2 linked regions of the Sandaracinus amylolyticus genome follow. The protein of the gene in region 2 interacts with the protein of the main gene of each other region in a pairwise test. Links are inferred from orthologs where the notes say so. Each region holds a gene or a part of one and is shown on either strand. Other genes may lie near its edges. The genes, in order: ruvA and ruvC.

What was found.
Region 1: the proteins of ruvC (region 2) and ruvA interact in binary tests that used the Escherichia coli proteins (3 or more experiments, as listed by UniProt). The link is inferred for Sandaracinus amylolyticus from one-to-one orthologs.

What each region holds. Positions count from the first base shown.
Region 1 is NZ_CP011125.1:7,214,132-7,220,976, forward strand. Bases 1,654-4,481 are described here. They hold ruvA (Holliday junction branch migration protein RuvA), read right to left. Parts: upstream 3,463-4,481; coding sequence 2,845-3,462; downstream 1,654-2,844. Other genes in these bases: DB32_RS30585 (hypothetical protein), read right to left, coding at 1,654-1,724; ruvB (Holliday junction branch migration DNA helicase RuvB), read right to left, coding at 1,754-2,839; DB32_RS30600 (RNA polymerase sigma factor), read left to right, coding at 3,582-4,145; DB32_RS30605 (FecR family protein), read left to right, coding at 4,165-4,481. Outside these bases: more of DB32_RS30585, read right to left, coding at 1-1,653; more of DB32_RS30605, read left to right, coding at 4,482-5,379; DB32_RS30610 (hypothetical protein), read left to right, coding at 5,363-6,442; DB32_RS30615 (Ig-like domain-containing domain), read left to right, coding at 6,542-6,845. UniProt on the Escherichia coli protein: The RuvA-RuvB-RuvC complex processes Holliday junction (HJ) DNA during genetic recombination and DNA repair.
Region 2 is NZ_CP011125.1:2,181,505-2,188,210, forward strand. The notes cover bases 2,708-5,396. They hold ruvC (crossover junction endodeoxyribonuclease RuvC), read right to left. Parts: upstream 4,461-5,396; coding sequence 3,954-4,460; downstream 2,708-3,953. Other genes in these bases: DB32_RS09200 (protein kinase domain-containing protein), read left to right, coding at 2,708-3,951; DB32_RS09210 (amidase), read left to right, coding at 4,543-5,396. Also shown: DB32_RS09185 (carboxypeptidase-like regulatory domain-containing protein), read right to left, coding at 1-880; DB32_RS09190 (matrixin family metalloprotease), read left to right, coding at 999-1,814; DB32_RS09195 (response regulator), read right to left, coding at 1,786-2,538; more of DB32_RS09200, read left to right, coding at 2,590-2,707; more of DB32_RS09210, read left to right, coding at 5,397-6,219; DB32_RS09215 (uracil-DNA glycosylase family protein), read left to right, coding at 6,221-6,706.

The sequences.
Region 1 (6,845 bases), 5.0 Mb from region 2 along the record:
TGGTGCGCGCGCGCGTCGTGCGCGGTCGCCTCGGCCCATGCGGAGACGATCTCGGAGAGGGCGTCGGCGAGCGGTCCCTCGAGCACGCCGACGCGCAGCCACTCGCTCAGCTGTGCGGGCGAGAGGCTCGCGTACTCGATGCGGCGCGAGCCGTGGCCGAGCTCGACGACCTCGAGCTCGACGTGACCGCGCGGCGGCACCTTCGCGCGGAAGCGGCGCCACGACGCGGTCTCCTCGAACGGCTTCGCGGTGCGGTCGGCGAGACGCCGCTCGTTGCGCTTCGGCAGCTCGAAGACGACCTCGACCTCTTCGTCGTGATCGCTGTCGGCGCGGAGGACGTGGCGATCCTCGATTCGCTGCTCCTCCGCGAGGAAGCGATCCGCGAGGCGCACGCCGGTCGCGACCCAGCGCGTGCTGCTCTCGTGCTTGCAGCGCACGGCGAGATCCTTCGCGTACGCGAGCTTCACCGAGGCGCCGCGCACCGTGTACGGGACCATCGCTTCGCCCGCGTACACGCCCTCGTCGTAGATCACCGCGGGGCCTTCTTCGAGCACCGCGCCGGTGTGGTTGTCGAACGAGAGCACGAGGTCGGGCGTCGGAGGCGTGCCCGCGCGCCAGATGCGCTCCTTGCGCGCCTCCGCCGGAGCCGCGAGCAGCGGCGCGAGCGCGGAGCCGCCGCGCGGAAGCGTGATCGGCTGCGCGATGCGGTACTCGAAGAGCTCGCCGCGATCCTCGAGCAGCGCGGCGCCGTCGGCGGCCTGGAACATCGCCTGCGCGGGCATGCCCGGCTGCGGCGGAGGAGGAGGCGCGGCCACCGCGGCCATCATCGGCGCGGCCGGCGGGCCACCGAACCCGGCGGGCGCCGCGGCCGGGGCGAGCGCCTTGGCGACGCGCGGCGCGCGCTCGTACTGCGTGGGCGCGGACGCCGCGCGCGAGCTCTCCTCGACGACCACGCGCTGCACGGTCTTCGGTCGGTAGAGATCGATGTCGAACGAGATCGGCTGTCCCGTCGTGAGCGTGAGCGCGACGTCCTCGACGTCCTCGTCGAGCGGGTTGTGCACGATCGCCCACGCGGAGACGACGGTCTCCGTCGCGGCGGCGACGATGCGATAGGACACGCGCCACACCGGCGCGGGCACGACGTACGAGACGCGCAGATCGTCGGCGCGTCCGTCGACGCCGATGCGCACCGAGCGACGCTCGTGGCTCGACGCGGCGCGACGTCGGTCGAGCAGCAGTTCGAGATCCGCGGCCGCGACGGGATCGTCGAGGAGCACCTCGCGCACGCGCTCGAGATCGACGACGCGGATCGCGCCGCGCTCGACCCGCAGCGCGACGAGCGGTCGCACGCCCTGATCGACGCGGCGCATCTCGAGGCCGATCACCTCGCCGGTGATCGTGGTCTGGTCCTCCTTCACGCTGACCCGACGACCGCGGAACGCGGTGAGCAGCGCGGAGAAGCTCTCCTCGGGCGGCAGGACGAGCCCGCGCGCCGCGAGCGCGCGCTCGGGATCGTCGGGCTTGTCGAACGCGATCGCGGTGGGACGCGCGTCACCCGCGGCGACCCACACCGCGAGCGACTTGAGCACGTCCTTCATCTCCTCGCGCTCGAAGGAGAGCTCGAAGGATCCCTCGCACGGCCCGCCGCGCTCGACGTGCGCGACGCCGTGCTTGAAGAGCACCATGCGCTGCACGGTCGGTCGCTTCGCGTTCGTCGTCGTCATCGATCCTCCTCGTGCGACGCGCTGCGAGATCAGAACAACGTGCCCTGCTTCTTCTTGGCCTTGAGGCCGAGGTGCTCGAACGCGCGCTCGGTGGCCATGCGCCCGCGCGCGGTGCGCGCGAGGAACCCGTTCTGGAGCAGGTACGGCTCGATCACGTCCTCGAGCGTGTCGCGCGGCTCGCTCAGCGTCGCCGCGAGCGCTTCGATCCCCACCGGTCCACCGCCGTAGAACTCGATGATCGCGCGCAGGAATCGGCGGTTCATCTCGTCCAGCCCGAGCTCGTCGACCTCGAGGCGCTCGAGCGCGGCGCGCGCGGTCTTCGCGTCGAGCTTGCCGTCGCCGAGCACCTCCGCGAAGTCGCGCGCACGACGGAGCAGGCGGTTCGCGATGCGCGGCGTGCCGCGCGCGCGTCGCGCGATCTCGAGGCACGCCTCCTCGACGATGCGCACGTCGAGGATCCCCGCGCTGCGCCGCACGATGCGCGCGAGATCGGACGGGTCGTAGTAGTCGAGGCGCGCCTCGATGCCGAAGCGCGAGAGCAACGGCCCCGTGAGCAGCCCGGTGCGCGTCGTCGCGCCGACGAGCGTGAACGGCGCGATCGGGATCTGCAGCGTGTTCGCCATCGGTCCGTCGCCGTGCACGACGTCGATGCGGAAGTCCTCCATCGCCGTGTAGAGGTTCTCTTCGACGACCGACGAGAGACGATGGATCTCGTCGATGAAGAGCACGTCGCGCTCGCCGAGCTTCGTGAGCAGCGCCGCGAGCTGGCCCTTGTGCTCGATCGCCGGGCCGTGCGCGAGGTGCAGCGTCACGCCGAGCTCGGCCGCGAGGATGTTCGCGAGCGTCGTCTTGCCGAGGCCGGGCGGGCCGAAGAACAGCGTGTGGTCGAGCGGGCCGCCGCGGGCGCGCGCGGCGTGCACGTAGACGCGCAGGTTCTCGACGAGCTTCGGCTGGCCGACGAACTCCTCGAAGCGCGTCGGGCGCAGGCTCGCGTCGAGGCGGCTCTCCTCGTCCCCGGCGGGCGCGGCCTCGAGCAGGTTCTGCGGGCGCTCGACCTCGCTCGCGCTCGACTCGCTGCTTCGAGCGGACTTGGGCGTCTTCTTCTTGGTCGCCATCGACGTCAACCCAGCGACGAGAGCGCTTCGCGCAGCAGCACGTCCACCGACTTGCCGTCGGCGCCCGGCGTGATCGCGGCGACCGCGCGCTCCGCCTCGCCGGGCTTGAAGCCCATCGAGACCAGCGCCGACGCGACCTGGCCCAGCGGGCCGCTCGGGATCGGGATCGGCATCGCGATCGGCGCGCCGACGCTGCCCGACGACGAGCCCGCGGTGACGAACCCGAGCTTGTCGCGCAGCTCGAGCACCAGGCGGTCCGCGATCTTCTTGCCGACCCCGGGGATCCCCTTGAAACGACTGGGATCTTGGCGCGCGACGGCGTCGGCGAGGCCACGCGCGTCGAGGTGCGAGAGCACCGCGAGCGCGAGCTTCGGGCCGATCGACGAGACCGTCATCAGCGTGCGGAACGCCGCGCGATCCTCGGGTGTGGCGAACCCGAACAGCGCGATCGCGTCCTCGCGCACGTGGGTGTGGACGTGCAGCGTCACGGCTTCGGGCGGAGTGGGGAGGCGCCCCAGCGCGCCGAGCGGCACCGACACCTCGTACCCGACGCCCGCGACGTCGAGGACCACCGTTCCGTCGACCCCCCGATCCACGATCTGCCCGCGAAGACGCCCGATCACGCGCGGACAGTACCACGCAGACGATCATGTGAGCCGTCCGAGGGGAGCCGGGACACAACTACGGTGTGAGCCGGGAGACACCGCGGCGTCTGCGCCTGATCAGCCCTAGCGATCCCGTCGTGGAGTCGCACGAGGGCGCGAAGGCCTCGGGAGAGATCCCGGCGGACGTCTCGGGCCGGCTGCCCGTGGTGGCGCCGGTGGATCTCGCGTCGGCGTTCCGGGCGTACGGCCGCTACGTCGCGTGGATCGGGATGCGCATCCTCGGGCGGCCCGAGGACGTCGACGACCTCGTGCAGGACGTCTTCCTGGACGCGGTGCGCGGGATGGAGCGGCTGCGCGATCCCGGCGCGGCGAAGGCCTGGTTGGGCACGCTGACGGTGCGTAAGGCACGTCGAGTGCTGCGCAAGCGACGGATGATGCGCTTCCTCGGCGTGGACGAGGGCGCGGACTACGGAGAGATCGTGGACGAGACCGCCTCGTCCGCGGAGCGCGTGATGATCGCGGATCTGTATCGGATGCTCGACACCTTGCCGACCGAAGAGCGGCTCGCTTGGACATTGCGACACCTCGAAGGGGAACAGCTCGAGCGAGTGGCCGAGCTCTGCGGGTGCTCGCTCGCGACGGTCAAGCGGCGGATCGCGGCGGCGCACGCGGTCATGGGGGGAGAGCTGGGCGATGTCTGAGCGCGCGACGCTTCGGCAGATGACGCGTGCGGCGAAGCAGCACGTGAGCATCGAGTGGGACGCGGCGAGGGCCGCGCATCTCGCGGAACGTGCGAGCGCGCGGCAGCGTCGTCGCACGCTCGCGCGCGGCGCGCTGGGTGCGGGCGTGGTCGCGTTCGCCGCGGGGTTCCTGCTGATCCTCGGCGTGCGACACACGCCAGCCGCGACGCACGAGCCCGGCGCGATCGCGCACGCCACGCCGGGCGAGGGGCACGGTGTGCTCCGCTTTGCCGAGGGCTCGGTGGCGACGCCGCTCGACGCGAGCTCGGAGCTCGTGGTCGCGTCGGTGCGAGACGACGAGATCGTCGTGGACGTGGTGCGCGGCGGTGGTCGCTTCGAGGTCACGCCCGGGCTGCCGCGTCGCTTCCGCGTGCGCGCGGGCGAGGTCGTCGTGACGGTGCTCGGGACCGTGTTCACGGTGCGGCGCGAGGGCGCGGGCGCGAGCGTCGAGGTCGAGCGCGGGCGCGTGCAGGTCTCGTGGGAGCCCGACGGGAGCGCAGTGCTGGGCGCGGGCGAGAGCGACGCGTTCCCGCGCGCGATGGCGACGGTCACGGTCGCGAGCGAGCCGACGAGCGCGCCCGCGCCGGTCGTCGAGGCGGAAGAGATCGCGAGGGCGATCGTCGTCGACGAGCCCGCGCACGAGCCGGCGCCGCGTCCGCGCGATCGTCGCGCGCGCGCCGTCGAGCGCGTCGAGCCGACGGACGAAGAGCCCGAGCTCGCGCCGGAGGTCGAGCTCGCGGAGTGGCGCGCGCTCGCCGAGCAGGGCCGCTTCGACGAAGGCTACGGGCTCCTGCTCGCCGACTCGTCGGTGCTGCCGTCGCGGGATCTCGAGGCGCTCATGCAGGCCGCCGACGTGGCGCGCCTCTCGGGACATCCGAGCGAGTCGCTCGCGTACCTGCGCCGCGCGCTCGCCGTGGGCCGCGGTGATCCGCGCGCGCCGATGGTCGCGTTCACGCTGGGCCGCGTGCTCCTGCAGCAGCTCGGGCGTCCGAGCGACGCCGCCGCGGCGTTCGCGCAGTGTCGCGCGATGGCGCCCGACGGCTCGCTCGCGCAGGACGCGCTCGCGCGCGAGGTCGAGGCGTGGCACCGCGCCGGTGACGCAGAACAGGCGCGCGAACGCGCGCTGGAGTACCTTCGCCTGCATCCACACGGGCTCCGCGCGAGCGCCGTGCGGCGCTATGGAGGCATCGAGTAGCGCGACGCTCGCTCGCAGCACGATCATCGCGATCGTGTGCGCGCTCTCGATCCCTCTCGCCGCACGAGCGCAGGACACCAGCACGATCACCGGCCCACGCGTCGCGCTGGAGGTCGAGGCGTGCGCCGGGATCGATCCCGAGGTCGTGCATCGCATCCTCGGCGTCGAGCTCGGCGCGGACGCGGATCTCGACGCGCTTCCGACCGATCCCGAAGCGAGCCGGGTGCGCGCGACGTGCACCGACGCCGACGGCACGCGCGTGTCGCTCGCCGTCGACGAGCCGCTCACCGCCAAGCACCTCGAGCGCTCGATCGATCTCGCGGCGTCGCCCGAGTCGGGGCGCTCCCGCCTGGTCGCGCTCGCGCTCGCCGAGCTGCTCGCGGCGAGCTGGATCGAGCTCGGGATGCGGCGCGATCCCGAGGTGGTCGAGGTCGGCGCGCACGGCGGTGACGAGGCGCGCGCGGTGGCGCTCGCGATCGCGCGCGGACGGTTGCCCGGCGCGGAGGTGGTGCGCGTCGAGGAGACGCCGCCGGAGCGGCCGCGCGCGCGTCCGTTCGGCGTGCGCGCGATCGGCGTGGGGCGCGTGTCCGGCGATCCGCTGCACTTCTCGGGCGGGGGTGGGCTCGGCGTCGATCTCGAGCTCTACGCGCCGCTCGCGATGAGCATCGACGTGCGCGGCGAGCAGGGCTCGGTGACAGTCGGCGAGACTGGGCTCGTGCGGATGACGGTGGCGTGGGCGAACGCGCTGCTCGCGCTCCGCGTGCCGTTCGGTCTGCACCACGCGGACTTCGGCCTCGGCGGACGCGCAGGCTACGGCTGGATGGTCGGCGAGGGCGAGCGCGGCATCGGTGGTGCGGAGCAGAACGGGCCGCTCCTCGGGGTCGTCACCGCGACGCACATCTCGCTGCACATCGTCGCATCGGCGTACCTGCACGTGGGGATCGAGCTCGCGTGGATCACGCTCCCGCTCTACGGAACGCTGGGATCCACGGGCGAAACCGTGGCCCGCGTCGGCGACGGGCAGCTCTCGATCACGCTCGGGTTCGAAGTACGTCCCGAATGATCTCGCGCGCGTTGGGGACAAAAAGAGGGTTCCGTGTGAACGCGTGAGCCGATCGTGACGGTTGCGTGCACGAGTGAGGACGGAGGCGAATTCCGACTCATGCGAAGCCGCATCTCGCTCGCGCTCGCTCTCACGACGTGTCTCGGCGCGATCAGCGCGGGGTGCGACGGCAACGGAGGTCCGGTCCTCGTGCCCGACTCCGGTCCCACCCCGATCGACTCGGGTCCGCCACCGGTCGACGGCTTCGTGCCGGACACCGTGCGGCCGAGCGTGACCGAGACCTCGCCCGAGCAGGGCGCGAGCGGCGTCGCTCCGAGCACGACGATCGTCGTGACGTTCTCGGAGGAGATGAACGAGACCGCGGGCACGGTGTCGGTGCGCGCCGGCGCGGAGACGCGCGAGG
Region 2 (6,706 bases):
GCCACGGCGCGGCGTGGCAGGCGACGCAGGCGTCCGCGATCGCACCGTGCGGCGCCTCGCCGACGTCGGCGCTCGCGAGGGTGCGCGCGCCGCGACCGAGCACGACGTCGGCCTGCGGCGCGTGGCCGGGCGCGCGGTGGCACTCGACGCACACCGCGCCGGTGCCGAGCCCGCTCGCCGGCGCGCCCGCGACGTGATCGACGTGCTCGAATGCGCGCAGCTCGGTGCCCTCGTGGCACGCGACGCAGGCATCGCCCGCGATGCTCGTCGTCTCTCCGTGCGCGGCGGCGAACGCCGACGCGTCGTGGCAGCTCGCGCACTCCGCGCCGTCGCTCGTGTCGCCCGCGAGCCGCATCGCGCCGAGCGCCCACTGCTCGCGCGCGCCCCACGCGGTGCACGTGCCGCAGGGGACCGTCTCGACGCCTTCGGGCTCGCGCACGCCGCGCACGAGCCAGCGCTCGAGATCGACGTCCTCGATCCACCGCAGCACCGCGTCGGGATCGGTGCCGTGCTCCTCGTGGTACTGCGCGACGACGTGCTCGGCGCGCGGCGTCTCGTCGTGCGCGGGCACGAGCCGAATCACGATCGACGCGCTCTCGTCGACGCCGACGTCGATGCGCGTCTGCGCGTCCTCGCGGCCCGCCGCGCTCGCGCGGATCGACCGGGCGTCGCCGCGCGAGACCGAGAGCGTGAAACGGCCCTCGTCGTCGGTGCGCGTCGCCGAGCCATCGTGCGCGACGACGCGCGCGCCTGGGATCGCGCGTCCTGTGCGGGCGTCGACGACCACGCCGGTGACCTCGGCGCGGGTCGACGATCCGCAGCCCGCGATCAGCGCGATCGTGCTGATCAGGGCGGGCATCTTGCGGGTCTTTCGGACCACGGGCCGCACCCTAACACGAGGCCGAGGGCCGACCAGGAAGAAAGGAGCGCACGCCCTGGTGGAGTGCCGAAGGTGCTACGTCGAAGCGCATCCGCCGCCGCACGTTATTCTTCGACACGTGAGCTCGACCCCGACGCGGCACCGCTCGGTGCGCACGCTCGTGACGCTGGTCGCGGCGCTCGCCATCTCCGTCGGGGCTGCGGGGCGCGCACGCGCGTACGAGCGCGCGACCGTCACCGGCGACACGACGCCGCTCGCGTGGGCGCGTCGTGATCTCGGGCTCCGGATCGCCGAGGACACCTCGCGCGACCTGGCGCCGGTCGACGTGCGCGACGCGGTCCGGCGCTCGATGACGACGTGGACGCGCGCGGGCGGGTGCACGGACATCGTGCTCGTCGACCTCGGGACACCGCCCGACCTGCGCACGAACCTGCTGGGCGGGGCGCCGGACCTCGAGAACCGGGTGGTCTTCCGCGAGGACGCGTGGCCGTCCGAGCTCGGGCCCGAGACGCTCGCGATCACGACGCTGGTCTACCGCCGCAGCACCGGCGAGATCCTCGACGCGGACATCGACCTGAACGCGCTCGATCACAGCTGGTCGGTCGCGGCGGTCCCGTCGCTCGAGACCACCGATCTCGAGAACACGATCACCCACGAGGTCGGGCACCTGCTCGGCTTCGCGCACGTGGTCGACCCCGACGCGACGATGTTCGCGTCGAGCGATCCCGGCGACGTGGTGAAGCGCGACCTCGCGACCGACGACGTGACCGCGGTGTGCGAGGTCTATCCCGCGAGCCGGCGCACGCCGGGCGGGGTGGGACCGCGTCCGCCGCTGACGAGCGGGTGTGCGGTCTCGAGCGCGGGCGGAGCGGGCGTGATCCCGGTGCTGCTCGGGCTCGCGGCGCTCATCGTGCGGCGCCGCCGACGATCCTGACGAGCGCGTCGAGCAGCTCGCGCGGTCGGAACGGCTTGCGGAGCCAGCTCGCGCCGGGCGGGATCGTCCATCCGAGCTCCTCGGGGGTCGCGGCCGAGAGGAACGCGAAGACGCCGTTCGCGCCGTGCGCGCGATGGCGCGCCGCCGCGACGAGCTCGAGCCCGGTGAGCGTCGGCATCATCGCATCGACGATGATCACGTCGAAGGCGCGGTGATCGAGGAGCACGAGCGCCTCGTCGGGCGCCTCGATCACGCGCGCGTCGGCGCCGCCCATCGTGACCAGCGTGAGCTCGAGGAGGCGACGGGTCGGCGCGTCGTCGTCGAGCGCGAGCACGCTGCGGCCGACGAGCGGTCGCGCCGACGGCGTCACGAGCGGCGGCGCGGCGACCGGGGCGACGGGGCGCGACTCGTTGGCGATGCGCCGGATCGACGCGACGAGCGCGAGCGTCCGCGCGACCACGCGCGCGCAGTCGTCGTCCCGCGACGCGAGCAGCTCGACCTCGCCGGCCTCGGTGCTGAGCGCGTCGTGTCCGTGCGAGCCCGCGGTGCCGCGGAGCCGATGCGCGGCGCGGCGGATGTCCTCCCGCGCGCGCGAGTCACCGGAGGCCAGGCGATCGGCGGCCGCGCGCAGCTCCGCGGCGCGCGTCGGGAGGCCGTCTTCCATCCGCGCCCGCAGCTTCGCGAGCCGCTCTTCCAGCGAGGGCCGGGACGGATCGTCGCTCACGCGTCCATCTTGCCAGGAGTCCAGCGCTGCGGGCACGCTCGACCGCTCCCGATGTCCGGCGCGCGCCGCTCCGACCCCGACGACGACGAGCTCCCCCGGACGCAGCCGCGTCGCGCCGGCGACGTGCCGGCGCCGGAGACGACGCGCCCTCCGCGCGCGCGAGCCTGGGACGGCGTGCCCGGGCCGGGCGAGCTCGTCGCGGACACGTATCGCATCACACGCGTGCTCGGGGAGGGCGCGATGGGCGTGGTGATGCTCGCGCGCGACGAGCGCCTCGAGCGCGACGTCGCGATCAAGCTGATCCATCCCGACTACGTCGCGAGCCCCGACGCGCACGCGCGCTTCGTGGGCGAGGCGCGGACGATGGCGCGGGTGCGCCACGAGAACGTCGTCGAGATCTACACGTTCGGCGAGCACCGGGTCGCGGGAGGGCAGCGCGCGCCGTACTTCGTGATGGAGTACGTGCCGGGGATCACGCTCGACGCGCGGCGGCGCGCCCAGGGCGTGCTCTCGATCGACGAGGTGATCGGCGTGCTCGAGCAGGTGTGCCGCGGGCTCGGCGCGATCCATCGCGCGGGCGCGGTGCACCGCGATCTGAAGCCGACGAACGTGCTGATCGGTCCGGCGTTCCGCGTCGCGGTGGCGGACCTCGGGCTCGCGCGGGTGCTCGATCGGCCGCGCGACGCCGAGCGCGACACGGTGTCCGGCACGCCCGCGTACATGTCTCCCGAGATGGTGCGCGGCGACGTGGTGCCCGCGGGGATGCACCACCGCGCCGACGTCTACTCGCTCGCCGTGATGGCGCTCGAGCTGCTCACGGGGCGGCTCCCGTTCGAGACCGACGACGCGGTCGAGATGATGACGCGGCACGCGACGGAGGCGCCGCCGCGCGCGAGCGAGATCCGGCACGAGCTGCCGCGCGCCTTCGACGAGGTGCTGCTGCGCGGGATGGAGAAGGACCCGGCGCGACGCACCGCGAGCGCCGACGCGTTCCGCCGCGAGCTGCTCGAGGCGCGCGACAGCGCGAGCCAGCACGCGGGCGCGCTGCGCCTGCTCGTCGCGGACGACGACGAGGACTTCGCGGCGCTGGTGCGCGAGACCCTCGACTGGGCGTTCCCGGGCGCCGAGATCGTGGTGGCACGCGACGGAGAGCAGGCGCTGCGCGAGCTCGATCGACACCCCGCCGCCCTCGCGGTGCTCGACCTCGACATGCCGGGGCTCAACGGCATCGAGCTGACCGCGGCGATCCGCGCGACGTCGCGCTCGGAGCGCATGCCGATCCTCGTGGTGACCGCGACGGGCGGCGCGCCCGACTGGCGCCTGCTGGCGTCGCTGGGCGCCGACGGGTTCCTGGTGAAGCCGATCGACCCGATGGCGCTCGTCGCGCTCGCGCGCCGCACGCTCGCGCGTTAGCCCTAGCGCGCGCGGCGGATCGCGGGCTTGGCCATCGCGAGCATCGGGGTGCTCGCGAGGTGCGTGATCGCGATCGCGAGCGCGTCGGCGGCGTCGGCGGGGGGCACGGTGGCGAGACCGAGGGTCGCCGCGACGACGCGCCCGACCTGCGCCTTCTCGGCGGCGCCGCGCCCCGCGACGGTGCGCTTCACCAGCGCGGGCGGCCACTCGGTCAGCGGCTTGCCGTTGCGCGCCGCGGCGAGCAGCACGACGCCACGCACGTGTCCGAGCTTGATCGCGGCCGACGCGAAGCGCGCGAAGAACACGTCCTCGACGGCGATCACGTCGGGCGCGTGATCCTCGATCATCAGCTCGACCTGCTCGAAGGCGCGCGCGAGGCGATCGTGCAGCGGCGTCTTGGGGTCGAGCGAGACCACGCCCGCCGCGACGCCGCGCAGCTTCGCGCTCCGTCGCTCGACCACGCCCCAGCCGAGCTTCCGTGTGCCGGGATCGATGCCGAGGACGCGCACGGCTCGCAACGTACGGCGCGACCCCGCGCGCGAGCAACCTCGGATTGACGCTCGGGCGCGCCGTCGGCGAAGGTCGCCCGCGATGAAGTTGCCGCCGCCTCCACGCATCTCGGGTCGCGCGCTCCGCGCGCTGGTGCGCGCCACCGACGCCGATCCCGTCCGCCGTGTCGTCGCCGCGCTGATGCGTCGCGACCTGAAGATCGACGAGCTCCGCGCGCTGCCCGCGCGCGTGCGCGGTCCGATGCCGCTCACGGCGCGCCCGCTCCAGGCGCGCCTGCCGCCGAAGCGCGCGAGCGAGGACCTGCCGCTCCCGGACGTCGATCGCGCGCACGCGCCGACCGCGGCGCGCTTCACCGCGCTCTATCGCAGCGGCGCGCTCGATCCCGTCGAGGTCGCGCGACGCTGCTTCGAGGCGTCGCGCTCGCTCGCGTCGCGCGCGCCGGCGATGGATCCGCTGCTCTACCGCGACGAAGCGCGCGCGCTGCGCGACGCCGAGGCCTCCGCGAAGCGGTGGCGCGCAGGACAGCCGCTCGGCCCGCTCGACGGAGTGCCGGTGCCGGTGAAGGAAGAGGTCGACCTCGAAGGGCACGGCGCGCGCCTCGGCACCGCGCGTCCGGCGCGCACCGACGTCGTCGACGCGACGGCCGTCGCGCGGCTGCGTGCGGCGGGCGCGATCGTGATCGGCCAGACCGTCATGACCGAGTACGGCATGACGCCGCTCGGCGTGAGCGCGACGCGCGTGCTCCCGCGCAACCCGCACGACACGCGTTGCTCCGCGGGCGGCAGCTCGACGGGCTCGGCGGTCGCGGTGACGGTCGGGCTCGCGCCGGTCGCGCTCGGCAGCGACGGAGGCGGATCGATCCGCACGCCGGCGTCGTTCAACGGCATCTGGGGCATCAAGCCGACGTTCGGGCGCATCTCGCGCCGCGGCGACGGCTTCGGCGGCACCGTCGCGCACGTCGGCCCGCTCGGCGCGTCGGTGCTCGACCTCGCGCACTTCCTCCAGGCGACGAGCGGCGAAGATCCCGACGACGTGCTCACCGACGGCAACCCCGGGTTCGTGCCGGGGTTCCTCGAGGGCGCGATGAAGCGCGGGGTGCGCGGCCTGCGCATCGGCGTGATCGACGGCGAGATGGAGGACGCGCACCCCGAGGTCGCGAAGGGCTGTCGCGACGCGCTCTCCGCGCTCGAGCGCGAAGGCGCGGTGATCGTCCCGGTGCGCCTTCCGCTCGCGCGATGGGCCCCGGCGATGGGCTACCTGACGATCGGCCTCGAGACCCACGCGGCGATGATCGAAGAGCGACGCACGTCGTGGAGCGAGCTCGGCACCGACCTGCAGCTGCTGCTGCGCGTGATGAGCACGTTCGCGTCGGACGACTACCTCGACGCGCAGCAGCTGCGCGCGGGCCTCCGTCGCGACACCGCCGCGCTGCTGCGCGAGGTCGACGTGCTCGCGCTGCCGACGGCGGGGCGCACCGCGCCGGCAGTGAGCGACAGCGACGTGCTCGAGGGCATGGCCGACACCGTCGAGCTCGACGCGGCGTGCCGCTACGCGTTCCTCGGCAACCTCACCGGCCTGCCCGCCGCGAGCGCGCCGATCGGCCGCGACGCGCGCGGGATGCCGATCGGTCTCCAGATCCTCGGCGACGCGTGGGACGAGGCGACCGTGCTGCAGGTCTGCGCGCACCTCGAGCGCACCGGGATCGCGTCGGTGCCGCGCCCCGAGGTGCGCGTCGACGTGCTGCGTGCGAAGGCATGAGATGCCGACGGTCTCGCCGCTCGTCCGCATCAGCCGCGAGCTCGGCAAGAAGGTCTCGCGCCTCTCGTTCGGCGAGCCCGTGGCGTACGTCTACAACCCGCTCGAGTACGCGCGCGCGCCGCACGAGGCGTACCTCGAGCGCTACGGGAGCAAGGCGCCGCGCGAGGTGCTGATGCTCGGGATGAACCCCGGGCCGTTCGGGATGGCGCAGACCGGCGTGCCCTTCGGCGACGTGGCGATGGTGCGCGACTTCCTCGGCATCACGGGCGACGTCTCGCGCCCGAAGAAGCAGCACCCGCAGCGCCTCGTGTTGGGCTTCGCGTGCCCGCGCAGCGAGGTGAGCGGGACGCGCTTCTGGGGCTTCGCGCGCGATCGCTTCGGCACCGCGGAGCGCTTCTTCGATCGCTTCTTCGTGTGGAACTGGTGCCCGCTGGTCTTCATGGAGGCGTCGAGCCGCAACCTCACGCCCGACAAGCTGCGCGCGAGC